Regions from separate parts of the Vibrio crassostreae genome, predicted to be linked through region 3. Evidence: predicted binding sites of a transcription regulator. Region 3 holds the regulator's gene; each other region holds the start of a gene.
The links. Region 3 encodes PurR, which represses purine synthesis genes. Its sites were predicted from a motif close to TNANGNAAACGTTTNCNTNA; they were not measured.
Positions count from the first base shown of each region.

Region 1 (8,086 bases), 1.6 Mb from region 3:
GTATTAATATCACCACCGGACAATAGAATGGTTTCACCACCGTTTTGGGTGACTTCAGCTCGAATGCTATCGATCAAAGTCTTGCGAGCAGCCATTCCGTACTCACCCTTACTGTTCTCCCAAAAACGACCGTGGTTATCGTTGGTATGTAAAACAGTAAACTTGGTACAAGAAGCAGCAGTGTCACATGTCACTGCTGTATCATTGCTGTCCGAGCCACAACCAACCATCGCCACGCCGATAGAGAGCACCAGTAAAGACTTAGTAAAATTCATAGAAGATCCTTTATTAATCGTTTTAATGTCGTTATGGCTGGAAATATACTTAATTAATATAGGGTTATAGTGATCTTCATCTTAATTACGCAGCTGAAGATTTGAGTATTTACTCGGACTGTAGGCACAAGCGATTAATCAACAGAACTCGATTAATTCCGATACTAAACAGATATTTATAAAGAATTTGTGACTAGCTCTATTGATATAGCGAACAAGAGACTTCTTTCTAAGTGCAGATTTGGGATGAGAATGGAGCGGTGCAAAGCAGCTTAAGCAATGATCAATACAATAAGCTCAGAGAGTAATATCCGGATAATGAAAAACATCTCTCAAAAGACAAGCAATATCATTTTACAGACTTTATCCCGATGCGCCCTTTCATAACGAGGGCGCTCTCTTTATGATGAACGCAATTAAATTAACTTTGCTAACGACAGCGCAGGTTATTCGAGCCGCTGTTATAAAATAGCAAATCAAGACTCAACACATGGAGATTCAACATGGCTTACTTTTCACTAGCCTTCGGTACGGCAACCAAAAACCGCGACAATAAAATCATTGAAGCGTTCTTCCCTAACCCACTTCTAAACCCAAGCGACGCTCTTGTTGCGGCTGTTGGTAAAGTTGCAGGTTACACTGAAGGCAACCAAGCTATCGAAATCTCTGCAGCACAAAGCGCAGAACTAGCGAAAGCATTCGCAGCAAACGACGATGCAGCAAACGCATCTTTCGCAGAAAAAGCAGCAGCATCTGAGCAGCCACTTGTTCTTGTTGTTCTTGCGACTGACGAAAAGCCAGCATCAGTTGCTGAAGGCTTCCTTAAGCTGCAACTTATCTCTAACCGCCTAGTTCAACCACACGGTACAGTACTAGACGGCATCTTCGGTCTACTGCACAACATCGCATGGACTAACGAAGGTCCAATCGATCTTCCTGAGCTAGCTGAGCGTCAAATCGAAGCACGCCTAGCTGGTCGCGCTCTATCTGTAGATTGCGTAGACAAGTTCCCTAAAATGGTGGATTACGTGGTACCAACAGGTATTCGTATTGCTGACACTTCTCGTGTTCGTCTTGGCGCACATGTGGGTGAAGGCACAACGGTTATGCACGAAGGTTTCATCAACTTCAATGCAGGTACAGCTGGCGTAAGCATGGTTGAAGGTCGTATATCAGCAGGTGTTGTTGTAGGTAACGGTTCAGACATCGGCGGCGGCGCTTCTATCATGGGTACTCTGTCTGGTGGCGGTACTATGGTTATCTCTATCGGCGAAAACTGCCTACTAGGCGCAAACGCGGGTCTTGGCTTCCCAATGGGCGACCGTTGTACTGTTGAGTCTGGCCTTTACGTAACTGCAGGTACTAAGGTTCGCATGCTAGATAAAGAAGGCAACGAAGTAGAAATCATTAAAGCTCGCGATCTAGCTGGCGTTTCTGATCTTCTGTTCCGTCGCAACTCGATCACTGGTCAAATTGAATGTCTAGCGAACAAGTCTGCTGTTGAACTGAACAGCGAGCTACACAGCAACAACTAATTTAAGCGCTAGATGCTAAATTACTAGATACTAAAAAATACGAAGCCGCTGGGGTTAACTCCAGCGGCTTTTCTTTTATCTGTAGATAACGAAAGTCGTTACACCTTCTCTGCGGCTAACTGCTCTAGAGCCTGGATAGATGTTTCTGATACTAGCGCACCATCCATGTAGTAGCTGACCTTATCGCCATCACGAACACCCGTCAGAACGGCTTTCTGGCCATCGTTGTAGGTGATGTCCATGCGAATGGTGTTCTCATCGATTTGTTGCATCTCACCCCATTCAATCTGGCGATTATTGAAACCAAGTGGCGCTTCTTTTAGTGAATCATCAAGGCTGTCGTTCACATCAATCATGGTGTCGACTTTGCTATCAAAGATGTGAGGCGCGCCTGTGAGTGGGTTTTTACCCGCCCAGAATTCGATTGAGTTAAAGACAATGTAATCGGCTGCGGTGGTTAGTGCGTAAACCGGAGCAAGCAAGAAGTTGACACCCGCACGAGCGTAACGGTTATCCACCACCTCAACGTTGAACTTCATTAGTTTCCCAGTAACCGCGTTACTACCTACACACCCAGCTAACGACATGACAATCGCTGCCACTGCAACGGCTTTTGTAATTGTTGTTTTCATAGATCCCTCTTATGCCACGATGATTGATTCAGTTTTTGCATAGCCGAACGAAGCTTTCCTTGCTCGAATACAAGAGCTATTCGCCTAACAAATTGATTCCATAACATTTAGCGTAGTGGAGATTTTTAGAACAGCAAACTGCAAACCTCAATTATTTCGCATTAGTTCCTAAATCTTAGGAAATAAAAAAGCGCAAACCTTTCGATCTGCGCTTTTCATTTTTGATTAACCTAGCCTAGATTAATGCGACCTGTAAGAAAGTGATTAACCCACATTCTTACGTGCGTTTTGGAACATACGCATCCAAGCGCCATTCTCGCCCCAACCTTCCGGAGACCAAGAGTTTGCAACCGTACGGAATACACGCTCTGGGTGCGGCATCATGATAGTCACGCGGCCGTCTGTAGTCGTTAAACCAGTGATAGCGTTTGGCGAACCGTTCGGGTTGTTCGGGTATTGCTGCGTTTGGTTACCGTTGTTATCAACGTAACGTAGAGCAACCGTACCTGAGTTTTCAATCGCGTTTAGGTGGTCGTTGTCACGCACTTCTACGCGGCCTTCACCGTGAGAAACCGCGATTGGCATACGAGAACCTTCCATGCCGTTGAAGAATACAGAATCAGACTTCTGAACTTCAACTAGGCTGAAACGAGCTTCGAAACGCTCTGATTCGTTGCGAACGAAGCGTGGCCAGTACTCAGCACCCGGGATAAGTTCACGTAAGTTAGATAACATCTGACAACCGTTACACACACCTAGAGAGAAGGTATCTTCACGCTTAAAGAAGTTTTCAAACTGGTCACGAGTCGAGTCGTTAAACAGAACCGACTTAGCCCAACCTTCACCAGCACCTAGTACGTCACCGTAAGAGAAGCCACCACAAGCCACAAGGCCGTTGTACTCTTCTAGTACCGCTTGACCCGTTAGGATGTCGCTCATGTGAATATCAGTTGCTTCGAAACCTGCACGGTCGAATGCTGCTGCCATTTCAACGTGAGAGTTGACGCCTTGCTCACGTAGAATCGCCATCTTAGGCTTAGCGCCTGTGTTGATGAACGGCGCCGCGATATCTTCGTTTACGTCGAAGCTCAGTTTCACGTTCAGACCTGGATCTGAGTTGTCTTTCTTCGCTTCATGTTCTTGGTCAGCACAAACTGGGTTATCACGTAGACCTTGCATCTTGTGCGTCGTCTCAGCCCAGATAGTACGTAGTTCAGTACGGTTACGTTCAATTACTACAGACTCACCAGACTTAATCACTAGCTCATCAGAAGCTTCAACAGAACCAATGACATGTGAACACGCTTCTAGGCCATTTGCTGCAAGAGTAGCAAGTACTGCGTCTAGGTCATCATTGCGAACTTGGATTACTGCACCCAGTTCTTCGTTGAAAAGTGCCGCAAGCGTATCTTCGCCTAACGCCGCAATATCAGCGTTAACACCACAGTGACCTGCGAACGCCATTTCTGCTAGCGTTACGAATAGACCACCATCGCCTTTATCGTGGTAAGCGACAACTTGGTCGTTCGCTACAAGTGCTTGAACGCCTTCGTAGAAACCTTTTAGTTGTGCTGCGTTGTCTACGTCAGCTGGCTTGTCACCAAGTTGCTTGTAAACTTGCGCTAGTGCCGTTGCACCTAAACGGTTTTTGCCATTACCTAGGTCGATAAGCACTAGTGAAGTGTCGCCTAGTCCTTCAAGGTTATCAGGGGTGCGAAGCTGAGGTGTGATTGTCTTACGAACATCTTCAACACGAGCAAATGCAGTGATAACAAGGGATAGCGGAGACGTTACTTCTTTCTGCTCGCCGTTCTCTTCCCACTTAGTCTTCATAGACATTGAGTCTTTACCAACAGGGATAGTTAGACCCAGTGCTGGACACAGCTCTTCACCGACGGCTTTCACCGCTTCGTAAAGACCTGCATCTTCACCTGGGTGACCCGCTGGAGACATCCAGTTAGCCGACAGTTTAATGTGTTTGATATCGCCGATATTGGTCGCTGCGATGTTTGTGATTGCTTCACCAACCGCTAGACGAGCTGATGCGCCGAAGTCTAGTAGGGCCACTGGCGTACGCTCACCAAGAGACATCGCTTCACCGTGGTAAGAGTCGTAACTTGCAGCCGTTACCGCACAGTTAGCAACAGGAACCTGCCATGGGCCAACCATTTGGTCACGAGCAACAAGGCCAGTTACCGAGCGGTCACCGATGGTGATAAGGAATGTTTTCTCTGCAACAGTTGGTAGACGAAGAACACGGTCAACCGCTTCGTTCATTTCAATACCAGAGCGATCAATCGCAGGGTTGTTCACTTTTAGTGTTATCGCGTCACGGTGCATCTTAGGTGTTTTACCTAATAAAATGTCCATTGGCATGTCGATTGGCGTGTTGTCGAAGTGTGAATCTTCAAGCTTAAGTTCACGCTCTTCAGTTGCCTTACCAACCACTGCGTAAGGTGCGCGTTCACGCTTACAAATAGCGTCGAACGTTGCCATATCTTTATCAGCAACAGCCATAACATAACGCTCTTGAGATTCGTTACACCAGATCTCAAGTGGGCTCATACCCGGCTCATCGTTTGGCACGTCACGTAGGTTGAAGATACCGCCACGCTCGCCATCGTCTACTAACTCAGGAAGTGCATTTGAGATACCGCCTGCGCCCACATCGTGGATGAATGCGATTGGGTTCGCATCGCCTAACTGCCAACAACGGTCGATAACTTCCTGACAACGACGTTCCATCTCTGGGTTTTCACGTTGTACCGAAGCGAAATCAAGATCTTCAGAAGAAGAACCAGAATCCATTGAAGATGCCGCACCGCCACCAAGACCGATGTTCATCGCTGGACCACCTAGAACGATAAGGCTTGCACCTACTGGGATCTCTTTCTTCTGAACGTGCTCGTCACGGATGTTACCTAGGCCACCAGCTAGCATGATTGGCTTGTGATAACCGCGTACTTCTTCACCTGCGTGAGAGTTTACTTTCTCTTCGTAAGTGCGGAAGTAGCCAAGTAGGTTTGGACGACCAAATTCGTTGTTGAATGCCGCGCCACCAAGAGGACCTTCAAGCATGATATCCAATGCAGTAACGATACGGCTTGGCTTGCCAAAGTCAGTTTCCCAAGGTTGAACGAAGTTCGGGATCTTAAGGTTAGATACAGAGAAAGCAACAAGACCTGCTTTTGGCTTACCACCAATACCTGTTGCGCCTTCATCACGGATTTCACCGCCTGAACCTGTCGATGCGCCCGGCCACGGAGAGATTGCCGTTGGGTGGTTGTGCGTTTCAACTTTCATCAAGATGTGTGTTTTCTCTTGGTGGTAGTTGTACTGGCGAGTTTTTGGATCTGGGAAGAAACGACCTACTTCAGAACCTGTCATTACCGCTGCGTTATCTTTATAAGCAGACAGAACGTGTTCTGGTGTCGTTTCAAAGGTGTTCTTAATCATCTTGAACAATGATTTTTCTTGCTTAACGCCGTCGATAGTCCAGTCAGCGTTAAAGATCTTGTGACGACAGTGCTCTGAGTTCGCTTGTGCAAACATCATTAGCTCGATGTCAGTCGGATTACGACCTAGCTTCTCAGTGAAGCTTTTAAGAAGGTAATCGATCTCATCTTCTGCAAGTGCAAGACCTAGGGTAACGTTTGCTTTTTCAAGCGCTTTACGTCCGCCAGCTAATAGGTCAACTTCCGCATAAGGAGCAGGCTCAGCAACCGTGAATAGTGCCGCCGCTGATTCGAAGTCAGTGAAAACCACTTCCATCATACGGTCGTGCAGAATCGCTTTCAGCTCAACAAGTTGAAGCTCAGAAAGTTCAGAAGAGGTTTCAATGTAGAAAGCAGTACCGCGCTCTAAACGTGACACTTTAGCCAGTCCGCAGTTGTGTGCGATATCTGTTGATTTTGAAGACCAAGGCGAGATAGTGCCCGGGCGTGGCGTTGCAAGCAGCAGTAAACCTTCAGGTTCATGCTCTTCAATCGTTGGACCGTAAGTCAGTAGCTTTTCTAGCTTCTCAACTTCAGACTCATCTAGGTCTGCCGTTAGATCAGCAAAGTGGGCAAACTCAGCGTAAATACCTGTTACAGGTAAGCTTAATTCACGACAAAGCTCTAAAAGCTTGTTAACACGAAACTCAGATAGAGCTGGGGAGCCACGCAAAATTCTCATGTGCTTACGTCTCTTATGCAGTTGATTAAGGTAGTATTGGAATAAATTCAGTGGGTTATAGGAACAACCTAACTGTTTTCTTCGAAGCTATTCCCGAAGGTTGCCAAACCTATGCCGATTCCACCTCTTCAATGCGAGCGCATTATAAAGCATTTCTTTTTGTGACGTAACACCAAAAGCAACCGTTTGCGTGATTTTTTTTATCTTTCTGCGTAAATGGTACTTTTGCTGCATTTATCACCACTTTTACAACTGTTTAATTAAACCTGCTTTGCCAGCCTTGCGGGGTTTGGTATAAAGGGGCTTCCACTTTTCGAGATTTCATTTTGATGCCTAAATTTACGCTCATCTTTTCGTCTAAGTTCCTTCTGCTCGCCATCGCCCTCTTTGGGTTGGCTGGATGTCAGATTGAATCTGAACCTAAAAGTGTCCTTGAGCAGATACGAGATCGTGGCGTTCTTCGTGTCGGCACCCTCAATAACCAACTCTCTTATTACATCGGTCCTGATGGCCCTGCTGGCTTGGATTACGAATTAGCGCGTGAATTTGCGCAGGAGCTTGGTGTAAAGCTTGAGGTTAAACCCGCTTACCGTTTGTCTGGCCTGTTCCCTGCCCTGCAGAAAGGCGAAATCGATCTTATCGCAACCGGCTTAACGCAAAACAACAAACAGACACGCGCTTATCGCGCCGCACCTGCTTATTACTATGTAAGCCAACAGGTCGTATACAAAAAAGGCCAGTGGCGACCAAGAAATCTTGAACAACTGATCAATTTCGAGAATGAGCGTCAGGCTGAATTTGTAAAAGCGCAAACTGAATCAGAAGAGGCGGCGTCTACTGACACATTAACGCCATCTTTGGTTGTAGTGAAAGACTCACACTTTGAGCCAACACTAAAGCAGCTGCAAAAAACACACGATGACTTTATCTATGATGCGGTCGGCAATGCTGATATCAACGACCTGCTTAAAGAAGTCTCGACTGGGGAGCGCTTATTCACTGTGGCTGACTCAATTGAGCTGTCACTGGCACAACGTTTATACCCAGACGTAGCTTTGGCTTTTGAACTGACAGAAGACCAACCTATCTCTTGGTATTTGCAGAAGTCTGAAGATGAAAGCCTTTATGCTCTGTTGATTGAGTTCTTCGGTAACCTAAAACAGTCTGGTGAACTCGCTTCACTGGAAGAGAAATACATCGGCCACATCGGTACTTTTGACTACGTTGATACTCGCGCCTTTATCCGCGCATTAGATAGCAAACTACCAAAATGGTCGCCGTTGTTTCAGAAGTACTCACAAGAGTTTGATTGGCGTTTGATTGCTGCATTGGCATACCAAGAGTCACACTGGAACCCTGTTGCGCGCTCGCCAACTGGAGTGCGAGGCATGATGATGCTAACACTGCCTACTGCGAAGAGTGTTGGTGTAACCAACCGTCTTGACCCGAAACAGTCAGTACAAGGCGG
Region 1 covers NZ_AP025476.1:764,207-772,292, reverse strand. The annotation lists gene ushA (bifunctional UDP-sugar hydrolase/5'-nucleotidase UshA) at 1-275, opposite strand, end outside; gene dapD (2,3,4,5-tetrahydropyridine-2,6-dicarboxylate N-succinyltransferase) at 779-1,810, shown strand; gene OC193_RS03565 (DUF3332 domain-containing protein) at 1,909-2,442, opposite strand; gene purL (phosphoribosylformylglycinamidine synthase) at 2,707-6,618, opposite strand; gene mltF (membrane-bound lytic murein transglycosylase MltF) at 6,948-8,086, shown strand, end outside.
Region 1: a site for PurR is predicted at 6,793-6,812, ahead of purL (phosphoribosylformylglycinamidine synthase). Genes of this name have one in related genera too.

Region 2 (8,086 bases), 530 kb from region 3:
ACGAGTACGACGAGCTTTAATGCCTTGACGAATCCAAACTTCCTCTTGAGCAAGCTTCTTATCAAATTCAGCGTTTTGCATTTCTTCTACACGAAGCGCTTCTTCTTTCTCAACAAGATAGTTTTCGTAATCACCCGGGAAAGAGCTCAATTTACCGCGATCAAGATCGACAATACGTGTTGCCATCGATTTAATGAACGCACGGTCATGCGAGATAAAGATGATTGAACCGCGGAAGTCTTTCAGGAAACCCTCTAACCATTCAATGGTCGCAACATCTAAGTGGTTAGTCGGTTCGTCAAGTAGAAGCACGTCAGGGTCACATACAAGCGCACGAGCAAGTGCTGCTTTACGTTGCCAACCACCAGACAAATCCGTCAGTTTGGTTTCTGCAGTTAGCTTAAGCGCCGCCAATACGTTGCTTACGCGATCTTCAAAGCGCCATGCATTCGCATGATCCAATTGCTCTTGAACACGAGTAAGACGATTTAGGTTCTTTTCACTAGGGTCAGTACCGATGAGATCCAGAAGATCATGATAGATCTTCAGCTGTTCACCGATTTCAGCTAGGCCACCAGCAACGTAATCATAAACGGAACCTTGCTCATTGCGCGGTGGATCTTGCTCAAGGCGCGACACAACCACATCTTGTGTGATTTGCATCTTGCCGTCGTCCATGATGATGTTCCCAGACAGGATTTTCATCAACGTAGACTTACCAGCGCCATTGCGCCCTACTAAACACACACGTTCGTTTTCTTGCAGTGCGAAGTCCGCACGATCTAATAATGGGTGATCGCCAAACGCTAATTGCCCATTATGAATTGTAAGTAATGCCATTCTTCTTTAACCAATCATTAAGTTCTAACAAGCCAAATGGCCAGTTAAGCTCTGAGCTTTGAGAAAGATCAGAGCTTTCAAATTTGAGCACCGGAATAGTGACCCCGTAACGGGAAAAGAGCTCATCATCGAATGCAATGTCGACAACGTTGACGTGATGGCTAATGTTTAACTGTTCCGTGAGTTGGAATGCCATCTCACATAGATGGCACCCTTCTGTACTGTAGAGAGTCAGCACTATATATCCTTATACAATCTCTTAACTACTTGTGAGTAATCAACCAGCAGTTATGAATGTGCTTATTGCGAGAGAAGTCCAATGGAAGCGTCTTAGCAGAGATGTTCTGAGCCTTAAGACCTAATTCATCCAGAGCTTCCAAGTCCATTTTGAAGTGACGCTTGTTGTTAGAGAACACAATCGTGCCTTCTTCACGAAGAAGACGCTTAAGGTTTTCCATCAATTGAATGTGATCACGCTGAACATCAAAAGATTGATCCATACGCTTAGAGTTTGAGAACGTAGGTGGATCAATAAAGATCAGGTCGTAAGAACCCTGCTCTTTAACCAACCACTGTAAGCAATCAGCTTGCACAAATTGATGTTGACGACCAACACGGCCATTAAGCTCCATGTTCTGTTTTGCCCACTCAAGGTAGGTATTAGACATATCAACCGTTGTTGTAGAACGAGCGCCACCTACAGCAGCATGAACAGATGCACTGCCTGTGTAAGCGAACAGGTTTAGGAAATCTTTACCTGCGGCCATCTCACCGATACGACGACGAGTGATCTTATGATCTAGGAACAAGCCTGTATCTAGGTAGTCGTGAAGGTTAACAATCAGCTTAACGCCGTATTCGTTCACTTCTAGGTTAGATGAGTCTTGAGCCATCTTCTGGTATTGAGAACGGCCTTTCTGCTTCTGACGAACCTTAAGCACGACGTTGTTTGCTTCAACGCCTGTTACTTGAATTGACGCACGAATGATATCGGTTAAACGACGCTTAGCTTTATCTTCCGGAACATCTTTAGGCGCTGCGTATTCTTGAATCACAAGGTGACCTGGGTATACGTCAATCGCTACATTGTATTCTGGTAAGTCAGCGTCGTAGATACGGTAACAATCTAATTGCTCTTTCTTAGCCCACTTGCCAATTTTACCGATGTTCTTTTTAAGTCGGTTTGCAAAGTCAGGAGCAATCAGCTGTTCTTGCTCGCCCGTTGGACGTTCTGACATCGGACGATCTGAAATTGAGTAGTTCTTTTGGTGACACGGTAACGCACCGTTATTCAATTTGAACTGTTTGTCTGCACGCATGCGTAAGCAGCTAAGTAGTTCGTCTGAACTAGAGAAGATAGACGCGTTACAACCGCCAAATTCAGCTTTAAGCTGTGCGCCGAATGCCGTGTACAGTGCAATTAGGCCAGGCTCTGTACCCAGACGCTCACCATAAGGTGGGTTAGAAACAATCACACCATCAACAAATTCTGTAGGGCGTTTAAGCCTTGCAGCGTCACCTACTTCGAATTCAATCAACTCTTCAACACCAGCACGACGAGCATTGTCGCGCGCTGTTTTGATCATGCGTTCATCGTTGTCGTAACCATAGAACTTACATTCTACTTTCTTAACGCCACGACGACCTTGAACGTTCGCTTCAGCTTTAACTTCAGCCCAAAGCTCTGGTTCGAAATCTTCTAGTGATTCAAAACACCACTTCTGGCGTTTAACACCAGGAGCCATGTTTGCAGCCATCATTGCCGCTTCAATCACTAACGTACCCGAACCACACATAGGGTCTAGGAAAGGCTTAGTTGCATCCCAACCACTACGGAGAAGAATCGCTGCAGCAAGCGTTTCACGCAGAGGTGCGCGACCTGATTCAGGACGGTAACCACGTTGATGAAGACCGCTGCCAACCATATCAACACCAAGAATCGCTTTATCACGGTGTAGACGAACGTGAATACGAACATCTGGGTTCTCTTTGCTGATAGAAGGACGAGGCAAAGACTTCTTCTCGAAGCAATCAACAACGGCATCTTTTACTTTCATCGCACCGTATTGGCTGTTACGGATTTCGTTGTTCGTACCATTAAAGTCAACAACGAAACGCTTAGAGCTATGGAATTGATTTACCCAGTTAACCGCAGTGGTTGATAGGTACAAATCCATGTCATCCATACAAGTGAATTCAGAAAGGACACGTACAAATCGAGAAGCCAAACGGCTCCACAAACAACAACGATAAATTTGCTCATTGGTCGCTTTGAATTTAACACCTGCTTGAACAGGTTTTGCGTTTGTAATCCCTAGTTGGGTTAGTTCTTCAACTAATAAATTCTCAAGGCCGTTTGAGGTAACCGCTAGATATTGATTCATAGTGTTCTTTTATTGATAAAAATGAGCTCGATTATACCTGAATTTGTAACTAGAGCATCACACTAAACGCGTCTTTTCATTGAATCTTTCGACTAACTGGCTAGCAAATGCACAGTCTTGAAGCGATCGCTTACCCACATCCCCTTAGAACACAAGACCTATCGAACCAACTCCATTTCTGACCATTTGTTAACCAAAACAGCAATGTGAATTTATATTCACCTTTAAATTGGTATATACCAAAATGGATTTATGGGTGAAATTTAGCTACAAAAGACCAAAAACAGGGAATAAAGATGGACAAATTACACTTCTAGCGATGAAAACAGGCTGAAATTAAGGCGAAAAAATAGTCGTAAGTTCACTATTTAAATGGTTAAGCAGTGATGTATTTATCAGGATGAGGTTTTTTAGGCACAAAAAAATCGGCTATTGAGCCGATTTTGGGGAAGGTTTGACAGGTTTACGCGTTGCGATGTGTGTGAGAAATGATGGACTGAATAGAAGGCTAACCGACCATCGCAATGTGCGTTTGATGAAGAATAGCGTTCGCGTCTATCATTCTATCGTGCATGACCTTAATCGAGTCGCCAAAGCGTAACCCTTTTGAAGGTGTAAGCAGAAACTCTTCTAGGTCGACAAATGCACATAGGCTCGCGCACTCTCCCACTTCTAATACAATGAAATACCCTAAGCTATGCTCGTTATTCATTTGTACGATATCCCCTTCTTGAGGATATTCATGCCCAGCGCCCTGTGAGTCGAAGAACCAACTCTTAGGCTGTACAGGCTTATGGAAGCGTTTTGCTGCCACACAATAAAGCGCGAGTTCAGCTTGGCGAGGCTCAGACAGTTCTAAGCCAGAAATTTGTTCTTTGAAAGTTTGGTATGAAGATGCGTCATCAACGGTGAATTCATTATCTCTAAACGCGCAGTCCACCAGCTTATTGCGGACCAGATTCGTTTTGAAAATCATATCCTCTCCGAGGTTTAGCATTAATGAACATTGCTGCTCATCGTAATACCAACTCCATGTATCGCTAGGTTTAAGCATCATTTCGTCTCACACTGTTGAACCATTCCATTAGGTAAAACGCAAAATTACCTTCAATTACAGTAATTTTACTGAGCAATAGGCAAAAAAAAAGAGGAAATGAATTCCTCTTTCTTATCGCTTTTCTCTACAACTCAGTGAGTTACAGTGTCTCTTTTAGTAAGACGATGCCAGATTGTCGCTTTTCAAGAATAAAAGCAATTTTCAGCTTATAGATTTTTAACGATGTCGCCAACTAGGCCTGGACCTTTGTAGATGAAACCAGAGTAAACTTGTACAAGCTTCGCGCCTGCCATCATTTTCTCTTTTGCAGCAACATACGAGTCAACACCACCTACTCCAATGATCGGCAGTTTGTCACCAAGCTCTTCGTGAAGTTTGCGAACTACTTCAGTGCTGCGAGATTGAACTGGACGTCCACTTAGGCCACCCGCTTCATCGCAATGTTTCATACCTTCAACGATTGAACGATCCAATGTTGTATTTGTTGCGATCACACCATCGATCTTATTTTTGATCAATGATTCACAAATTTGGCGAATTTCGTCGTCGCTTAGATCCGGAGCAATCTTAAGAGCAAGAGGAACATATTTACCATGCTTCTCTTCCAGTTCAGATTGTTTGGTTTTAAGTTCAGACAACAGATCGTCTAGAGCTTCGCCGTATTGTAGAGAACGAAGTCCTGGAGTATTTGGTGATGAGATGTTCACAGCAATGTAACCAGCGTATTGATATACCTTCTCCATACAGATCAAGTAATCTTCAGCGCCCTTTTCAATTGGTGTGTCTTTGTTCTTACCGATGTTAATACCTAAGATGCCATCGTAGTTCGACTTCTTAACATTCTCAACAAGGTTGTCGACGCCTAGGTTGTTAAAGCCCATGCGGTTGATGATACCTTCAGCTTCAACAAGACGGAATAAACGAGGTTTGTCGTTACCCGCTTGTGGACGTGGAGTCACTGTTCCTACTTCTACGAAACCAAAACCCATAGCGCCAAATGCATCAATACATTCGCCGTTTTTATCTAGGCCTGCCGCGAGGCCAACTGGGTTTTTAAAAGTAAGACCCATGCACTCTACAGGTCGATGAGGTAATTGTTGGCGATACAAAAGATCAATTGGTGTGCCTGTAAAGCGTTTGAAATTTTGAATTGCAAGATCATGTGCCTTTTCGGCATCAAGTTGGAAAAAGCCAGTTCTGGCTAGACGGTAAAGCATTGTGCCTCCGATAGAAAAAAGCCCCGTGTAAACGGGGCGATATTATTTACTTATTTACCCAACTATTCAATCTATTACTGTCTGTAAGGGTAAGATAATCGAGTTTGCTAACGAATGAGGTTCATTATTAAGCAAACGTTACCGTTTCAAGCTCTGATTATCTATAGGGAATGCTCCTTATACCTCTTCAGCCACCAGCTCACTAATACAGTGAGACTTGTACGAATAGTTAATTTATCGAAAACTGTTTAGCCAAACGAAAAAGGCAGACCTAATGGCCTGCCCTTACAGTTTTTCGTTTCTATCTAGCTATTAGTCTTTCGACATACAGTTTAAATTCAGTAGCATCAATTCACGCAACGCCACTGAGAACTTAGCAAACTCATGAACAGAGCCCACTTTGAATTCGTTCAAGATGCTCTCCCAACGATGCAGAGAAACAGAGTTACTTTCCATCCAGTCATCAAGCGCTTTAATCACATCGATGTCTGAAGCACAGCCACAGTTAAGTACTTGGCCAGTTAGCTGACGTTGTTGCCAATCCAGATCTTCTCTGAATGCAGCACGTGCCAGCGCTTGCCAGTTGTTGTCTACAGCTTGGCCATTGATTTGCTTCAAGAACCAATGCAGTGACAAACGGTCGCCAAGGTTGAAGTAAAGCTTAGACGCTTGTTGTACTGTTTTACCTGTTTCACGAGCTACTGTGGATATATCCAGTGCTGAGTACAGGCTAGACAAACGAGCCACTGAATTAGCTAGCTCAGCGTTTACACCTTGGTCAATCCATAGTTGAGCCATTGCTTGATGCTCTTCTACTTCTGATGCGACTAGGTTTTCGTCCAGTTTTTCAGTAATCGCAGCCACATCACCTTGGTAAAGCTCAATCAATGCGTTCACTGACTGTTTACCCGTACGGTTTCTTAGCAACCAGCGTGCTAGGCGACGAAGCGTACGACGCACATGGTAAAGCAATTCGTATTGAGCTTCAGAACTTGAGATGTTGTCCAGTTCACGGATGCTCTTTAGTACCTTACCTAGACCGTAGATTTCACGTGATGCCGCGTAAGCATTCGCAATATCAACAATGTTCGCGCCCGTCTCTTCTTGCAAACGAGTCACAAAGTTACAGCCCATCTCGTTAACCATTTGGTTAGCAAGCGCAGTTGCAATGATCTCGGCACGTAGTGGATGGTTATCCATGTGCTGGGAGTAGTTACGGCGTAACTCTGTTGGGAAGTATTGCATCAGTTGTTGAGCATGGAACTCATCATTCGCAATATCATCACTTACAAGATCTTCTTTTAGAACCATTTTACCGTAAGCGATCAATACTGATAGCTCAGGTCTTGTTAATGCTTGGCCTTGCTTCTCACGCTCTAGCAGCGTTTCGTCATCTGGGATGTATTCCAAACCACGGTCTAAATATCCTGCTTTTTCCATTGTGTGGATGAAGCGGATTTGCTCTTTCACTAAGCCAACACCTTGATGCTCAGTCACAGAGATGGACTCAGCTTGGCAGTACGCATCATCTAGTACGATTTCACCAACTTCATCTTCCATTGACTCAAGCACTTGGTTACGTTGCTTAACGGTTAGATCACCATTAGACACTAAGCCATTCAAGAAGATCTTAATGTTAACTTCGTTATCCGAGCAATCTACACCACCAACGTTATCAACAAAGTCAGTATTCACTCGACCGCCCGTTAGAGCGTATTCAATACGACCCAATTGAGTCATACCCAAGTTACCGCCTTCACCAACCACCTTAGCTTTTAGGTCACGGCCGTCAATACGTAGCACGTCATTTGCACGGTCACCCACATCAGTATGAGTCTCGCTAGAAGACTTAACGTAAGTACCAATACCGCCATTCCAAAGTAGATCAACCTGCATAGACAAGATCGCTTTGATCAAGTCGTTTGGTGCCATAGAAGCTTTCTTGGTACCCAGCATTTTCTGAATTTCAGGTGTTAGGGAAATAGACTTCGCTCGACGAGAGAAGATGCCACCACCTTGAGAAATCAGGTCTTTATTGTAATCTTCCCAGCTTGAACGAGGCAGATTAAACAGACGGTCACGCTCTACCCAGCTTGATGCCGACTCTGGATTCGGGTCAATGAAGATATGCATGTGGTTAAACGCAGCTTGTAAGCGAATATGCTTAGATAGCAGCATACCGTTACCAAATACGTCGCCCGCCATATCACCTACACCAATTGCAGTGAAGTCTGTGCTTTGACAGTTGATGCCCATTTCACGGAAGTGACGTTTAACAGATTCCCAACCACCTTTCGCCGTGATACCCATAGCTTTATGGTCGTAACCGTTAGAACCACCAGAGGCAAACGCGTCACCTAACCAGAAGTTGTACTCTTCAGCTACCGAGTTCGCTAGATCTGAGAATGTCGCGGTACCTTTATCGGCAGCTACAACCAAGTACGGGTCATCTTCATCGTGACGAACAACACTCTTAGGTGGGATAACCTCACCTTCAATGATGTTGTCTGATACGTCTAGTAAGGCACGGATGAAGCGCTTGTAACAACGTTGACCTTCAGCAAAGATCTCATCTCGGCCAGACATAG
Region 2 covers NZ_AP025476.1:1,795,231-1,803,316, forward strand. The annotation lists gene OC193_RS08315 (ABC transporter ATP-binding protein) at 1-840, opposite strand, end outside; gene OC193_RS08320 (glutaredoxin family protein) at 818-1,036, opposite strand; gene rlmKL (bifunctional 23S rRNA (guanine(2069)-N(7))-methyltransferase RlmK/23S rRNA (guanine(2445)-N(2))-methyltransferase RlmL) at 1,104-3,224, opposite strand; gene OC193_RS08330 (cell division protein ZapC) at 3,733-4,281, opposite strand; gene pyrD (quinone-dependent dihydroorotate dehydrogenase) at 4,488-5,498, opposite strand; gene OC193_RS08340 (NAD-glutamate dehydrogenase) at 5,811-8,086, opposite strand, start outside.
Region 2: a site for PurR is predicted at 5,626-5,645, ahead of pyrD (quinone-dependent dihydroorotate dehydrogenase). Genes of this name have one in related genera too.

Region 3 (8,086 bases):
ATATTCTCGCTTTCTAACAATCCACAGATGATATGAGCTTCTGTCGGATTCGATGCACTGAAGATTTTCATTGAAATAGAACCTTATTCGGCTATCTGTGTTGTTTGGCTATTATAAATTATTCAGCTACGGGTGCTGAGCGAAACTTACCCATCAACCATTTAGCAACTATTGGGAATATCCCCAATAACGCAAATGACAATAGTACTGAAGGGGAGACGATGCCTGAAAGTGAATCAATTTCTGCGAGCTGAGTACCAGCATTCAAGAAAACCGCCGTCCCCGGTAACATCCCGATCTGACTTGTAATGTAATAACGACTCACTGACATCGGTGTTAGACCCATCAATAGGTTGATAAGGAAAAATGGGAATACAGGAATCAGACGCAGAGAAAATAAGTAAAATGCGCCGTCTTTTTCAACTCCCTTGTTAATTGTCGCCAATTTGTCACCAAACTTGGTTTGAATCCAGTCACGCAACAAGTAACGGCTACTTAAGAAGGCTAAGGTCGCACCGATCGCACTTGCGAAAGATACTAGCAGCAAGCTATTCCAGAAGCCAAATAGCGCAGCCCCTAATAGGGTCACAACAGCGGCTCCGGGAATGGAGAAAGCTGTAATCATTACATACGCGACAAAATAGATAGCGGCAGCAGCAATAAAGTTGCTGTCAATATAGTCATTTAACACAGCTTGTTGGGCCTTAGCATTTTCAAGCGTTAAGTACTGGCCGAAATTGATGCCTAACACCACGATGGTTACGACCAACACAATACCCAATATCATTTTCTTACTCATTGATACTTCCTCTAAATTTTCAATGCATACCGATAGTATAGATAGACAGGCAAAGCATAGATTAACTTTCATCAGATATAAAAAAAGCCGCAGTAAATGCGGCTTAGTTATGTATATAGATTGCACTGACAATGTTAATTGACCCGATTGATAAGCTCTTCGCGACGCTGCTGCGGTATAACAGACCAATGTGTACCATTGATCGCGCCTTCTAGCGCCCAAAGTAGTTCAATACTGACAGAAGACGCATGCGATTCTTTGATGGCGTTAAATGCGTTTACAGAGCCAGATTCATATAAACGTTCTACAGAATCGATCCCTGCCTTTTTCAACATACGCTCGGTAGCGAGTCGAAGATTAGGCAGATCTTTGAGTCGGGTCGGCTTAGCAGAAGACTGCTCAGCTTTTTCTTCTTTAGCAAAACCTAGAGACGTGGTTGCAAGTTGCAAGATTTTTTCTTGGTCTTGCCATAAGCCTTCAGGTAAAGCGAAATATTTAGTAACGACAGGGAAACCACGTTTTTTGTAGACGTATGGTTGAAACCCTTGTTGTTCGAATTGTTTCGTTGTGCCTCTGTCTGCGCGTATGTGCAACTGGTCATTTACAACCAGAGCAAACATAGTGTCATCAGCAAAAAGACCGAAGCCACCAAACATTGAGCGTGATTTTATTTTTCCTAGGGACTCAAATAACTTCATCGAGTCCTTTAGTATCGGTTTATCCATGTTATTTATCTCGGTGTATTTGAACTACGCCACCAAATAAGCAGGTCCGAGAGATTAGCAAAATGTTGCAATTACATTGTCAATAAGCCGTAAATTACTAAATTATTAGTAGTTACTGCATTTTGCCATCGGTAACCCCGCTACCATACCAACGAGTGGTTTAGGCCGGAAGCTTTGCGTCTCACTCTTTCGAGTGGTTTGCCCTGTGCGTGACTGATTGAATAGAATAAAGTTTTTGTTGAATGAAGCTCACAGTTGATATTTCAAAATGTGACATTGCTTCAATTAATGATCTTTCCATTGTGCATATAGGTTCATTATAGTTGTTGATAAAAAAAGCGCACCTAAAGGTGCGCTTGATGACATTAAACTTGAATTATCAATTAATTTAACGTTTTAACTGTACTTCGCTCAACAATTTCAGGGTGCATTTCGAAGACGCGTTTTTCGTGGTCTTTGTCTTTGATGCGCTCTAATAGAATTTCGAATGCATTCTTACCAACACGACGTTTTGGTTGGTGAACTGTCGTTAACGGTGGAGAGAAGTATTCAGCCAGTTCGATGTTGTCGTAACCGATCACTGAGATATCTTCAGGAATGCGAATGCCTTTTTCTTGCAGGCGGCTCATTAGGCCGAGTGCCATTGTATCGTTAAAGCAGAATACCGCCGTTGGGCGATCTTCCATCTCAACGATTTGTTCTGCAGCAAGTACTGCTGTATCACACTCGAAGTTGCCTTCGATGATCATATTTTCATCGGCAGAAATCTTAGCTTCGTTGAGTGCGCGCTTGTAACCGGCAATACGTTCAACACATGCTGCTTTGTCTAAGTGGCCACTTAAACATGCAATCTTAGAGTGACCGCGTTCAATAAGGTATTTGGTCGCTAGGTAGCCACCTTCTTCAGAGTTATCGATGATCTTATCAGCCTGAGAGCTCTCAGGGCCCCAGTCCATGATAACTTTAGGGATGTCAGCGTGACGGTCTAACATCTCTCTTAGTTCTTCAGTTAGGTCAGAACACATAACTAAGATGCCATCTACACGTTTCTCTGCAAGCATTCGAATGTAGTCACGTTGCTTCTCATAGATACCGCCCGTATTACACAGGATCAAAGTGTAACCTTGACGGTAGCAGTAGCTCTCAACACCATCGATAACTTCAGAGAAGAATAAGTTAGTTGATTGAGTCACAAGCATGCCGATAGTGCGTGTGGTATTACACTTCAAACTACGAGCAACAGCACTTGGTGCATAGTTGAGTTCATCTACGGCTTTGTTTACTTTTTCTTGAGTTGCTTCTGCAACAAAGCGAGTTTTATTGATTACGTGAGAAACGGTTGTTGTTGATACGCCGGCTAAGCGAGCGACATCTTTTATAGTGGCCATGGTTTTATCCTATTAGAAGCTACTTTCCCCAAGTACGGAATAAAGTAGCCGTTAAGCTACCTAACTAAGAGCTTAAATTTGTAGGGCTCTTTGGGTACTAAAGTGCTAAAAAACAAAAAACCGCTATTGAGCGGCTTGTCTTAACACCGAAATGCTCTGAACTTTAATAAGTATAGCATTTCGTGAATGTTTCATATTTTATCGTTTGCGGTCACAATTTTAGACTGACTAGAAATTACTCGCAATAAAATTCACCCAGAAATCCGGGTGAATTGTCACATTCTACTGAATTTATTTACCTAGTCATCCAATAAGCTATTCACCAGCTAAATATTGAGTGTCTAATTGACAGAATGCGAGTAGCAAAGATGAGACGGAGGCGTAGAAACCGAATTCATCAACGTCATGACATTTCACGTTGAACTTTGGTACCCAAGTCAGCAGTTGTTGTTCGATAAACTGCTGTTGAACGGCAAATGAATTCTCTAGCTCTTCTTCAATATCCGTTTCGTTTGAACGAATGATCAAGTTACCAAGGAAATCGAGTTCGATAGCAATGTGGTCTGCTGGCTCTTTTAGATCTTGGTTCACCACTAAATTGTGCTTAGCCATGATCTCTTCCATATCTTTTGCAGGCTTATCATTCAAAAGGCCAGTTTCACCGATATACATAGAAGCGTAAGGAAGAGCACCGTGTTTATCTGTTTTTAAGAAAAGATCGCAAAAGTCTGCAGACAATTCTAGTTGAGCATCTTCACGTGTTTGTAGGCGGTTAAGCGCATCCACTAGCTTATCAATCGCTGGCTTTAGTGTTTCATTTTCGCCTAAACCAGTCAGGAAAGAACGAATTTCAACAGAGTGGTAGTGATCGAGTTCTTCTTGAGTGAGCTCTTTGGCAAATAAGCTTGATAGCCACCAGTATATTTCTGCTCTTTGCTCGTTGAACGCTTTCGTATCTTTCATTTGTTAGATCCTGACTTAGTCTTGTGATGTTACTTATATGCATCTTGAAGTCACTTGGGCATAAGCACACCAAGGCTGAATAACAAGGTTATTTGCGAAACGCAAAGTTACTCGTTAGTAGTAATGCCTATATTGAATTGCGATGGACGATAAATAGCAAGGTTTAAGATTGTCTTGTATCAAAAAAAATCCATGTTTCTGGCTTTTATCTTCTGTACTACTAGAATTGTTACGAGTTATGAATAGAATAGTCACTGAAACTATTAAATAAGAAAAGTGGTGTAGATGAGCTATCACGTATTAGTCGTAGAAGATGATGTGGTAACCCGCAGTAAACTGGTTGGATACTTCCAGAACGAAGGTTACACAGTGAGCGAAGCGGAAAGCGGCGCTCAAATGAGAAGCGTGTTAGAAGAAAACAACGTTGACCTCATTATGCTGGACATCAACTTACCAGGCGAAGATGGATTGATGCTAACTCGCGAATTACGCAGTCAATCAGACATTGGAATTATTTTAGTTACTGGACGCACGGATAGCATCGACAAAATCGTTGGCCTTGAAATGGGCGCGGACGATTACGTTACTAAACCCTTCGAACTCCGCGAGTTATTGGTTCGAGTTAAAAACCTACTTTGGCGTATTTCTGCCGCTCGTAAAACGGCAGCTGGCGCAGTAGAAGAAACATCAGACGAGTCTGTGGTTCGTTTCGGTGAGTGGACATTTGATATTCCTCGTCGTGCGCTAAGCAAAAATGGCGAGCCAGTGAAGCTGACTAAAGCTGAATACGAACTGTTGGTGGCTTTGTCTTCTTACCCTAACCAAGTATTAAGTCGCGAACGTATTCTGAATATGATCAGCCACCGAGTGGATGCACCGAATGACCGTACGATCGACGTACTGATTCGTCGCATGCGTGCAAAAATGGAATTCGACCCTAAGAACCCACAAATCTTTGTGACGGTTCACGGTGAAGGTTACATGTTTGCTGGTGACTAATGTTCTACGTGAACTTTTAGTTGGGAACGACATATGAACGAAAAAGCCGAGACATCATTGATGTCTCGGCTTTTTTATTGCTTAGCGGTTGTCGTTATCGAACTGACAGTCTACGAATTGTTTTACGATTCTACCTACCAATAAGCGGATTTAAACATTAGGCTGAGTTAGGCATAAGCAGAGAGAAACATCAGGTTGAGTTTACTGCGCTGCAGAAACTTCACCATATTCTTCAGTTAAGCTTGAAGGCTCAGGAACAACAATTGGCTCTTCCGATATATCGTTACTGGTGTCTAACCAGTCACGTAGGCTTTGCCAAACCAATCCCATGGTCTCGTGCCAGTAACGCTCTGTCTGTTCCAGATAGATCGCTTTAGGCATGTACTTATTCCAAGGCTCAACAATCCCTTCTTGTGCAAGATAGTTGGTTGGTGCTGGCAAGGGTTTCATGCCGGCAGCATTGAATTCGTTCAGTGCGCGAGTCATATGGCTCGCTGAAGTCACCAACACCATTCTTTTATTCTTAACGAACGCAGCGGCTTGACGGGCTTCTTCCCAAGTGTCTTTTGCTGTTTCAAGCAGAATGATATCAGGCTTCGCAACACCAAGTGCTAGTGCAACTTTAGCCATCATTCTTGCGTTACTTACTTCAGTGCCAGCACCATAGCCAGACAAAATGAGTTTCGCACCAGGGTAAAGACGTAGAATACGAATCCCTTCACTTAAGCGCATCAGGCCGGTGCGGCTCAGTTCTGATGTCGGTGGAATTTGGTCATCTACGACGTGACCACTTCCGAGAACCATCACGTAATCGACGGTTTCATCGACAGGTAAAAAAGCGGTGTGTTGCCTTTCCATTGGCATTAAAAGTTGACTAGAAACTGGTTGGAAAGCGATTAGGAAAATACCACATAGGGCTGAAAGGGTGATTAGGCAACCCGTCTTCCTTTTGGTAGTAAACATCACTAGGGCTAAACCTAGAAAAGCGAGAATTAACATTGCTGGTAGTGGCATCAATAGCGAAGACACTACTTTTTTCAGCTCAAACATATCCGAATAGTCCGAAAAAACATCACTTAGTAGTAAAAAGAGACATCGCCTCTTTATTCCTGAAATTCCTGTGACAGAATAGCAGGCACGATAGGACATAATAACTCAAGTAGCCGTGACTGAAGACCGTAATTTCGACGATATTGCCCACAAATTTGCAAAAAATATTTACGGCTCTGACAAAGGAGAGATCCGTCAGATCATCGTATGGGAAGATTTAGAACAAGCTTTGAGCAAATTTGAGCAATCAGCTTCTCCGCTGCATGTGCTTGATGCTGGAGGCGGGCTTGCACAGATGTCGCAAAAAATTGCCGCGCTTGGGCATACCGTTTCTCTGTGTGATCTCTCTTCTGAAATGCTGAAGATCGCAGAAGAAAGTATCAGCAAAGCGGGTTTGCTAGAGCAATATCGATTTATTCATTCACCGGTACAAAAAGTCGCAGAACATCTCGATGAGAAAGTCGATTTTGTGATGTTTCATGCCGTAATGGAATGGTTAGCCGATCCTAAAGAGGCGCTTGATTTATTGCTTGAACAAGTTAAACCGGGTGGCGTTGCCTCGATAATGTTTTACAACCACCACGGATTAGTTCTGAAAAATGTGATTTGTGGCAACATTCCTCATGTATTGAATGGGATGCCACATCGAAAACGGTTTAAGCTGCAACCACAAAAAGGCTTGAAGCCGGAAGAGGTTTATCAATGGATAGAAGACGCTGGTCTAGAAATCTGTGGTAAATCAGGCATTCGCTCTTTCAGTGACTACATAGGTAATATGGAGTACATGGGCGATTACCAATTTGAAGATGTATTGGAACTGGAAAAACAGCTATGTCGCCAAGAGCCATATCTGTCACTAGGCCGTTATATTCACGTTTGGGCTCAAAAACCTGCGCAATAACAGCGGTGAATGTGGTAAAAGAAGCCACAACATGCGCTATGCAATCGTAAGAAGCCCGCGTCATAAAGAAATAGGCGTCATATCTAACATGTTCGATATGACGAAGAACAGTAACAGGAACCACAATGAGTGAAATGACTCAAACTGCCGAAGAGCAGCCAATTGATGAGTTGGTGGGCTGGGTCAAGCAGCATGATTTTTCATTAAACTTGCCACCAGAGCGCTTAGCATTTTTGATTGCTATCGCAGTACTAAGCAATGAAAGGTTCGATGAAGAGTTGGGCGAAGGTGAACTGCACGATGCATTTACCATCGTCACTCGACTGTTTGAAGATACTGGCGAAGCGTCCGCGTTTCGTGCCAACAATGCCATCAATGAGTTGGTTAAACAGAAGCTGATTAGCCGCTTTACTAGCGAAATCACCGATGGTGCGAGTATTTACCGTTTGTCGCCATTAGCGATTGGTATCTCCGATTATTACTTACGTCACCGTCAGTTCTCTAAATTAAAATTGTCTATTCAGCTTTCTATGGTTGCGGACGAGATGGCTAAAGCCATTGAAGCAGCGCAAAAAGGTGGAACTCCAGGACATTGGAGAAAGAACGTTTACGGCGTGCTCAAGTATTCTGTTGGTGAAATTTTCGATCAGATCGATCTTAACCAACGTGTTATGGATGAGCAGCAGCAAACCGTTAAGCAGCAAATTGCCGACCTTTTAAACAAAGATTGGCGAGAAGCGATCAACAACTGTGAAACCTTGCTATCAGAAACCTCGTCCACGCTAAAAGAGTTGCAAGACACCTTGCAAGCAGCGGGTGATGAACTGCAAACACAGATCCTCGATATTCAAGAAATTGTTTACGGTGACGATGAACTCGAGTTCGTTGGCGAAACCCTGTTCGGCTTGCAGATGAAGCTCGACCGAATCACCAGTTGGGGTCAGCAAGCGATCGATTTGTGGATCGGCTACGACCGCCACGTTCACAAGTTTATCCGTACCGCGATTGATATGGATAAAAACCGTGCCTTTAGCCAACGCTTGCGTCAGTCGGTTACCGACTACTTTGATGCGCCTTGGTTATTGACCTACGCCGATGCTGAAAAGCTTACCGATTTGCGTGATGAAGCCTTAGTACTTCGTGATGACGAAGTAACGGGCCAAGCACCAATCGACGTAGAATACGAAGAATTTGAGCAAGTGAATGATCTGCTTTCAGATCGAATTGCAGAGATGTTAAAAGCTCACAAACAGCAAGGCGC
Region 3 covers NZ_AP025476.1:2,320,415-2,328,500, reverse strand. The annotation lists gene OC193_RS10355 (putative signal transducing protein) at 1-71, opposite strand, end outside; gene OC193_RS10350 (TVP38/TMEM64 family protein) at 119-799, opposite strand; gene OC193_RS10345 (TfoX/Sxy family DNA transformation protein) at 934-1,524, opposite strand; cyclic di-GMP riboswitch class I at 1,652-1,737, opposite strand; gene purR (HTH-type transcriptional repressor PurR) at 1,908-2,912, opposite strand; gene torD (molecular chaperone TorD) at 3,228-3,875, opposite strand; gene torR (two-component system response regulator TorR) at 4,161-4,874, shown strand; gene elyC (envelope biogenesis factor ElyC) at 5,076-5,924, opposite strand; gene cmoM (tRNA uridine 5-oxyacetic acid(34) methyltransferase CmoM) at 6,040-6,825, shown strand; gene mukF (chromosome partition protein MukF) at 6,951-8,086, shown strand, end outside.

Region 4 (8,086 bases), 230 kb from region 3:
AATGTGGACGAATGAATGGTCTCTCACGCACACTAGCGCTGTATTAAACCTCTCATCCCCTGGGATACTCTCTGTCTGGCTCAAACGATTTAATGAGCTGGGTATCAAAGGGCTCAAAATGCGCCAGAAAGGAAGACCCTCAATGAAACAGCAACCTCAACGTACCACTAAGCCTGATAATGAAATGACGCTTGAGGAGCTAAAAGAGGAGTTGGTCTACTTACGAACCGAGAATGCCGTTCTAAAAAAGTTGGAAGAGTTGGAGCAGGAAAAAAACCGTCGAACAAAGAAAAAGCGGTCATAGCTCTAACTCTTAAAGGCAAGTACCCACTAAAGCACTTACTGCACACTCTACAGCTGGCAAAAAGTGTCTTTTATTATCAGGCTCAAACGAGCAAGCGCCCAAATAGCTACGAACGTGAGCTGCGGTTGATAAAGTCAATTTATCATGAACATAAGGGTCGATACGGCTACCGCCGTATTCACTTGGAACTAAAAAATCAGGGGGTCGTGCTTAATCACAAAACGGTTCAAAGACTTATGGCTCAGCTGAACCTTAAATCGACAGTCAGGATTAAAAAGTATCGTTCATACCGAGGAGAGTCTGGAACAGCAGCTCCCAACGTGCTTGAAAGAGATTTTAGTGCGACTCAACCCGACGAAAAGTGGGTAACTGATGTCACGGAGTTCAAAGTCAAAGAGCAGAAAGTATACTTGTCTCCCATTGTCGACTTGTTTACTCAGGAAGTGGTTGCTTATAGAGTGGCCCAAAATGCCTGCTTGCCGCTTGTCACGGATATGCTGACGGAGGCTATATCAAAGCTGAAACCCAACTCAAAGCCAATTATACACAGCGATCAAGGTTGGCAATATCGCCATCGACAGTATCAGAAAAAGGTAGCGGAGAGTGGGTTAACGCAAAGCATGTCGAGAAAAGGTAACTGCTTGGATAATGCGGTTGCTGAAAACTTTTTTGCTTTACTCAAAACAGAGATGTATCACAACCAAAGCTTTGAAGATGCAGATGCTCTGATAGAGCAAATTAAAGAATACATCGAGTACTACAATACCAAACGTATAAAAGTGAAACTAAAAGGCCTGACTCCGATAGAATATCGAACTCAGGCCTTGAAAGCCGCTTAACAGAAATGTCCAACTTTACGGGGTCACTTCATTGCGGCTTTCTAATTTTATTTATATGCGCTGCGGATTATTTCGAGTGAAATTGCTCACAAGCGATCATGGTGTTCTCGATTAGGCTCGCAACTGTCATTGGACCAACACCACCCGGTACAGGCGTGATGAAGCTTGCGCTTTCTTTCGCTACGTCGTATTCAACGTCACCCACTAGTTTGCCAGATTCCAAACGGTTGATACCCACATCGACCACAACAGCGCCTTTCTTGATCCAAGCACCTGGAATGAAGTTTGGCTTACCTACGGCAACTACAACAACGTCTGCTTGACGCACGTGGCCTTCAAGGTCTTTGGTGAAGCGGTGACATGTTGTCGTTGTACAACCTGCTAGAAGAAGCTCTAGCGTCATTGGGCGACCTACGATGTTTGATGCGCCAACGACAACCGCGTGCTTACCACGTAAATCGATGTTGTAACGGTCAAGCAGCGTGATGATGCCTTTTGGCGTACAAGAGCGAAGCTTAGGCATACGCTGAGCCAAACGGCCGACATTGTATGGGTGGAAGCCATCAACGTCTTTTTCTGGCGTGATACGCTCAAGAACGTGAGTGCTATCAATACCAGCAGGTAGAGGCAGTTGAACCAGAATACCGTCGATCTCTGGGTCTTGGTTCAGTTGGTCTACCAGTGTTAACAATTCGTCTTCTGTCGCAGTGGCTGGCAAGTCGTAAGATTTAGACACGAAGCCAACTTCTTCACACGCTTTACGCTTACTTCCAACGTAAACCTGAGAAGCAGGGTCTTCACCCACTAAAACAACCGCTAGGCCCGGAGCGCGTAATCCAGCTTCAGTACGAGCTTTTACACGTGCAGCAACTTCGGAGCGAACCGTTTGAGAAATTAGCTTTCCATCAATATTTTGAGCAGTCATGAATTTCCTTAGTATTGATATTCAAGTTAGTGGCTGATGTTTTTGGCGCATTATTCCAGAAAATCTTTTTGATTACCATCAAGCAAACGTTTGCTTTGTTCTATTTTCCAACACTTATATGTTTGTTGCCCTTTTTTTACCCACTTAGATCAGAATGTTACATAAAGCCGTTGCTTTACTGATTCGAATTCGTATAATTCGTTCCTGTAGCGCGCCCTTAGCTCAGCTGGATAGAGCACCTCCCTTCTAAGGAGGTGGTCGAAGGTTCGAATCCTTCAGGGCGTGCCATTATTTAAAGAAACCCGATAACTCTCCGAGTTGTCGGGTTTTTTGCTTTCCTACCATAATAAAAATACTCTTCTCAAAGCGCCACTCATTTCCCCCGCGTTATTCATTTCATTCGGCTCATGTAATAGAAAGTTAAAATTGTTCGTTTTTTGGGGTTTACATCATTTGGTAATAAAGCCACTATGAATTTACGAAGAATAGACAAGTAAAGCTGTTCGCCAGTGGGTTTAGGAATCAAACCTTCTGCTCAATAGCTGATTTAGAGGAAGTAATGGCAGGAAACAGTATCGGACAACATTTCCGCGTGACCACGTTCGGAGAAAGTCACGGTATCGCACTAGGATGTATCGTAGATGGGTGCCCACCAGGATTAGAAATTACCGAAGCAGACCTTCAAAGAGATTTGGACCGTCGTCGCCCTGGTACTTCTCGTTATACAACGGCTCGCCGTGAAGCGGATGAAGTGAAAATCTTATCAGGTGTATTTGAAGGCCAAACTACGGGCACTTCTATTGGTCTATTGATTGAAAATACAGACCAACGCTCTAAAGACTATTCCGAAATTAAAGACAAATTCCGCCCCGGACACGCTGATTATACGTACCATCAAAAGTACGGTGTGCGTGATTACCGAGGTGGTGGTCGTTCTTCAGCTCGTGAAACTGCAATGCGTGTTGCGGCTGGTGCGATTGCGAAGAAATACCTAAAACAAGAATTTGGTGTTGAAATCCAAGCTTACCTTTCTCAAATGGGTGATATCTCAATTGATAAAGTGGATTGGAACGAGATTGAAAACAACGCTTTCTTCTGTCCAGATGCCGACAAAGTACCAGAATTTGATCAACTGATTCGTGACTTGCTAAAAGAAGGCAACTCGATTGGTGCGAAGATTCAAGTGGTTGCGACTAAAGTGCCTGTAGGCCTTGGTGAGCCAATCTTTGATCGTCTAGATGCTGACATTGCTCACGCTCTAATGAGCATCAATGCGGTGAAAGGTGTTGAGATTGGTGATGGTTTTGACGTCGTTAATCAACGCGGTAGTGAACACCGTGATCCATTAACGCCAGAAGGTTTCAGCAGCAACCATGCTGGCGGTATCTTAGGTGGTATTTCTACTGGCCAAGATATTGTTGCAAGCATTGCGCTTAAACCAACATCAAGCATTACCGTTCCTGGTGACACGATCACTAAAGACGGTGAAGCAACGCAACTAATCACTAAAGGTCGTCATGACCCATGTGTAGGTATCCGTGCCGTGCCGATCGCAGAAGCGATGTTAGCGATTGTATTGCTTGATCACTTGCTACGTCACCGTGGTCAAAACTTTGGTGTGACAACTGAAACGCCAAAAATCTAGTTCTGCTTCGTTGTAATCGGAACAGATTTGAAACTGATTTGATAAAAACAAAAAGGGTTGCTTCGTAATGAAGCAACCCTTTTTTATATTCTGCGTAATTGAGAATATATTATCTAATGTACCGAGCTTTCAGGATCAAGCTGGAACGAAGGTAAACGCCACTTGAATCGTACAGCCGCCATACGCAGCAAGTAACCAACCACAAGCGTCACAATCGTCGCGGTTACGTCGTTAATGCCAAGTTCAAGCAAACCTAGGTATAAACCTGAAGCGACAAGTGCGACAGAGGCATATAGCTCTTCATGCAACACCAATGGTGTTTGACGACAGATGAGGTCGCGTAGTAAACCACCAAAGACACCCGTGACTAGCGCAGACACCATGCAGATCATTGGATGTAGACCCATGGTGATCGCTACCTTAGTACCAATGATACTGAACACGATAAGCCCTAGTGCATCTAAACGAATGAATAGCCCTTTGAGCTTGATAACCCATTTAGCCAGTCCGGTTGTAATAACACCTGCGATACAGGTGATTGCCAGATACTGTGGGTTTTCAACCCAACCTAAAGGGTAATGGCCGAGTAAGATATCTCGTACTGTACCGCCGCCAATTGCCGTTGCACTGGCAACCAACATTACACCAAACCAATCCATTTTTTGTTTGCCAGCACTGAGAGCGCCGGTCATGGCTTCTGCCGTGATGCCAATGATATACAAAACACTTAGTAGCATTGCTGTAGCTCTATAATATAGGTCTATAAATTGGAGTCTTATAGGCCTTAGGGATATAAAAATGAAGCGCGAGTGTAGTAGTAAAAACGCTGATTGACGAATGAATATTTGTACCGTGAATGTGTGTTTCAGATTAGCTAAACTAATCATTCGCCTCAAAGTAGTGTAATCTGGGATCAGCAATCGATTGTCACAGTAAAGTATTGGGGGCAACCTAATGCCATTGCTCGTGATAGGGCTTTACCGAGCGCTTAAAAAAACGCAAAATGCCCCGGTTCTTTTTACTTAAATTTGATTTTATGACGCACCAATACCCAGACATCATCGATATTTTCAATCAAACCTTTTTCGAGAGTTACAATACCAAACTCGAACTGGGTGCAGACGAGCCTATTTACCTGCCAGCCGATGGGGAGGTTCCTCATCACCGTATCGTATTTGCTCGCGGATTTTATGCGTCTGCACTTCACGAGATAGCGCACTGGTGTGTCGCTGGTCCTGAGCGTCGTTTGTTGGAAGATTTTGGCTATTGGTATGAGCCTGATGGTCGAACTGAGTCGGTTCAAGCTGAGTTTGAAAAAGTAGAAATTCGCCCACAAGCGTATGAATGGATCATTGCGATGAGTGCAGGCTTTCCTTTTAATGTCAGCTGTGACAATCTACACGGCGATTTTGAGCCAGATCGTTTGGCCTTTATGAATAAAGTACACAGCGAAGTCATGGGTATCTTTGAAGCTGGTCTTCCGCCTCGCGTAAAAATGCTCTCTGAAGCATTACGCAGCTTCTACGATGTAGAACCTTTATGTACTAGCCAATTTATTGTGAAATAAGAGAATATTATGATTATCGAATTTGAAGAAAAACTACTTGAAGTAATTGATGCTCGCATTGAAAACGCATCAGACGATGAACTGTTTGCTGGTGGTTACTTACGTGGTCATATTTCTCTGTCAGTGGCTTCATGTGAAGAAGAAGGCATTGAAGACGTAGCTGAAGTAAAAGCACGCATCGAGAAGAGCCTAGATGACGCTCGCTCTGAACTAACGCCAGCAGATCGCACCATCGTTAATGACCTTTGGGTTGAACTGCAAAACCAAGCTTAATAGCTAACAATTTATCACTATCCGCTCAGTCCCTTCCTTTCCATTTTGCTGAGCTGTTAATTATTTGAGACTCATTCGAAATTTTTGAATGAGTCCGTTCAATCCTTGTGATGGTTCCATTTTCTGACTACGTTATTCTAATCCCACTTAACGGATTTACAGAAAAGGTCACATCATGAAAGTTATCGCATTCGGCGCAAGCACAAGCTCTACTTCTATCAACAAAACTCTAGCAACTTACGCAGCTAACTTGATTGAAGGTGCTGAAGTTAAAGTTCTAAACATCAACGATTACAACGTTCCTATGTTCAGTGAAGACACTGAAAAAGAGATTGGCCAAGCGGAAGGCGCACAAGCATTCTTACGTGATTTAGCTGAAGCAGATGCGTTTGTTATCTCTTTTGCTGAGCACAACGGCCACTACCCAGCTGCGTACAAAAACCTATTTGATTGGGCGACACGCATTGAGCGCTCTGTGTTTGGCGAGAAGCCGGCGGTTTACCTAGCGACTTCACCTGGCCCAGGCGGTGCACAAACGGTACTTGGCGCAGCAACAGGTTCAGCGCCATACTTTGGCGGAAACGTAAAAGCGTCAGTTTCAGTACCAAGCTTCTACGATAACTTTGATTTTGAGTCTGGTTCTATCAGCAACGAAGAGATTGCTCAGCAGATCAAAGACGCGGTTGCTAAGCTGTAAATACAAGTTAGATCAACACGAACAACAAAAAGCCCGAGGGACATAATGTCGCTCGGGCTTTTTAGCTTTTAGTTTCAGGTATTTCCAATATTTAGATATTCAGAATAGTTGAACTAGAAACTACTGATTTGTTTTTGAGTGCTTATCTGCAACCCAGCCAGCGGTTAATGCTTTACCTTTACGCAGCCTGCGTACCCACATTCTGCTTGGGTGAATCGCTTCAAGCACATCGACAGGTAAGGGAAGCGGATCGCCACAAATTTGTGATGCTAACACTTCAGCCAATAATGGCGCAGAGCTCAAGCCACGTGAGCCTAATCCGATAAAACAGTATAGGTTAGGGAAGCTTGTCACCGTTTCAACATCATCAACCGAGTCACGCTGTGGGTTAAAGTTGTGTAGATCTTGGTACTGATCTTTAATGGCTTCGAAATCACCCACATTGCCAACAAATGGCAAGTGGTCACGGCTCACGCTACGGATACCTTGGCGCGCTAGGTTGCTACTGGTATCGACATCTTTTGTCCATGCTTGGTCTGGCAGTGACCCATGCAGACGCTCGCCATTATGTTGCTGAACCTCAATATCAAACTCTTGGTCGATGTTGGTTTTGTCGTAGTTTGCGCCAATACAATGGTGTCCATTGTTTGGGTTTTGTGGTGTTAAGTAACCATCAAAGCACAACACGGTTTTTAGTTTACTGAGGTTATCCGTGGTCGGAATGTGGCTCACTTGACCTTTAACCGGTGTCAGTGGTACTGGCTGAGTCTGCTCAAACTGAGTGAACTTGTGGCCGTTCGCAACCACCACTTGGTCATGCTTGGTTTGAATCTCACCTTGTGGTGTCTCAATGATGAGCAACCATTGTTGTTCAGCTTCGAGCCACTCTAGTTGAGTCACTTGATGTTGATAGTGAGTGCTAACTTGGTTGGCCTCTTCTAACTTTCCGATCAAGCCTTGTGTCAGTTGTAGAGGACTTAACCAACCACCCAGTGGGAAGTAAACACTCTCTTTATCAACCTGTAGGCCAATCTTTTCATTTGCTTGTTCTGGCGATAAACGCTGAATCAAATCTGTATGGAAATTGCCTTCCAACATGCGATTGAGCTTTTTGGTTGAGCCTTCATCCCACATCAGAATGTTCACGCCACACCAACTGTGGTCAAACTGAATAGATTGCGCCGCCTGATTGATGAACTGGCGAGCAAACAGTAAGCCTGGACCAAACACGCGAGAAACGTTCGATGTCGCTTCGCTTAACAATGGGTAAATTGCACCTTGGTTGTTGCCTGAAGCATTGCCCGCTGCTTGTGGGTGCTCGCAATAAAGGGTGATGTCTTTACCGCGGCGGCTCAGCGTTTTAGCGAGTGCAGCACTAGCAACACCACCACCAATGATCGCGATGTCTTGCGAGTCACTATGCTCTGATAGGCCATACCAAGGTTTGATGTTGGTGTGAGCGTGCTTTTCGCCCAGTCGGCCAGCAATCATTTCGCGCTTAGTACCAAAGCCTTTAACCTTCTTCATCTCAAAGCCAGCTTCGATTAAACCACGGCGAACAAAACCAGCCGCGGTGAAGGTTGCGCAGCTACAATCTTGTTTAGCCAGCTTGGCCATACCGTTGAACAGGTTTTGATTCCACATCTCTGGGTTTTTGCTCGGTGCAAAGCCATCTAAGAACCAAGCATCCACTAAGCCTTGTTTTGGTGTAGGGACGTTAGGCATACAATCTTTGATATCACCAAACCATAAATCCAGCGTGATAGCGCCATCACCCAGCACAATGCGGTGACATTCCGGCAGGGCGATAGGGTAGTGTTCTTGGAGTTGCGTCGC
Region 4 covers NZ_AP025476.1:2,547,227-2,555,312, reverse strand. The annotation lists gene OC193_RS11295 (helix-turn-helix domain-containing protein) at 1-304, shown strand, start outside; gene OC193_RS11290 (IS3 family transposase) at 301-1,143, shown strand; gene folD (bifunctional methylenetetrahydrofolate dehydrogenase/methenyltetrahydrofolate cyclohydrolase FolD) at 1,211-2,068, opposite strand; tRNA gene OC193_RS11280 (tRNA-Arg) at 2,280-2,356, shown strand; gene aroC (chorismate synthase) at 2,628-3,713, shown strand; gene OC193_RS11270 (trimeric intracellular cation channel family protein) at 3,827-4,450, opposite strand; gene OC193_RS11265 (elongation factor P hydroxylase) at 4,750-5,280, shown strand; gene OC193_RS11260 (YfcL family protein) at 5,290-5,553, shown strand; gene OC193_RS11255 (NADPH-dependent FMN reductase) at 5,729-6,250, shown strand; gene mnmC (bifunctional tRNA (5-methylaminomethyl-2-thiouridine)(34)-methyltransferase MnmD/FAD-dependent 5-carboxymethylaminomethyl-2-thiouridine(34) oxidoreductase MnmC) at 6,371-8,086, opposite strand, start outside.
Region 4: a site for PurR is predicted at 2,147-2,166, ahead of folD (bifunctional methylenetetrahydrofolate dehydrogenase/methenyltetrahydrofolate cyclohydrolase FolD). Genes of this name have one in related genera too.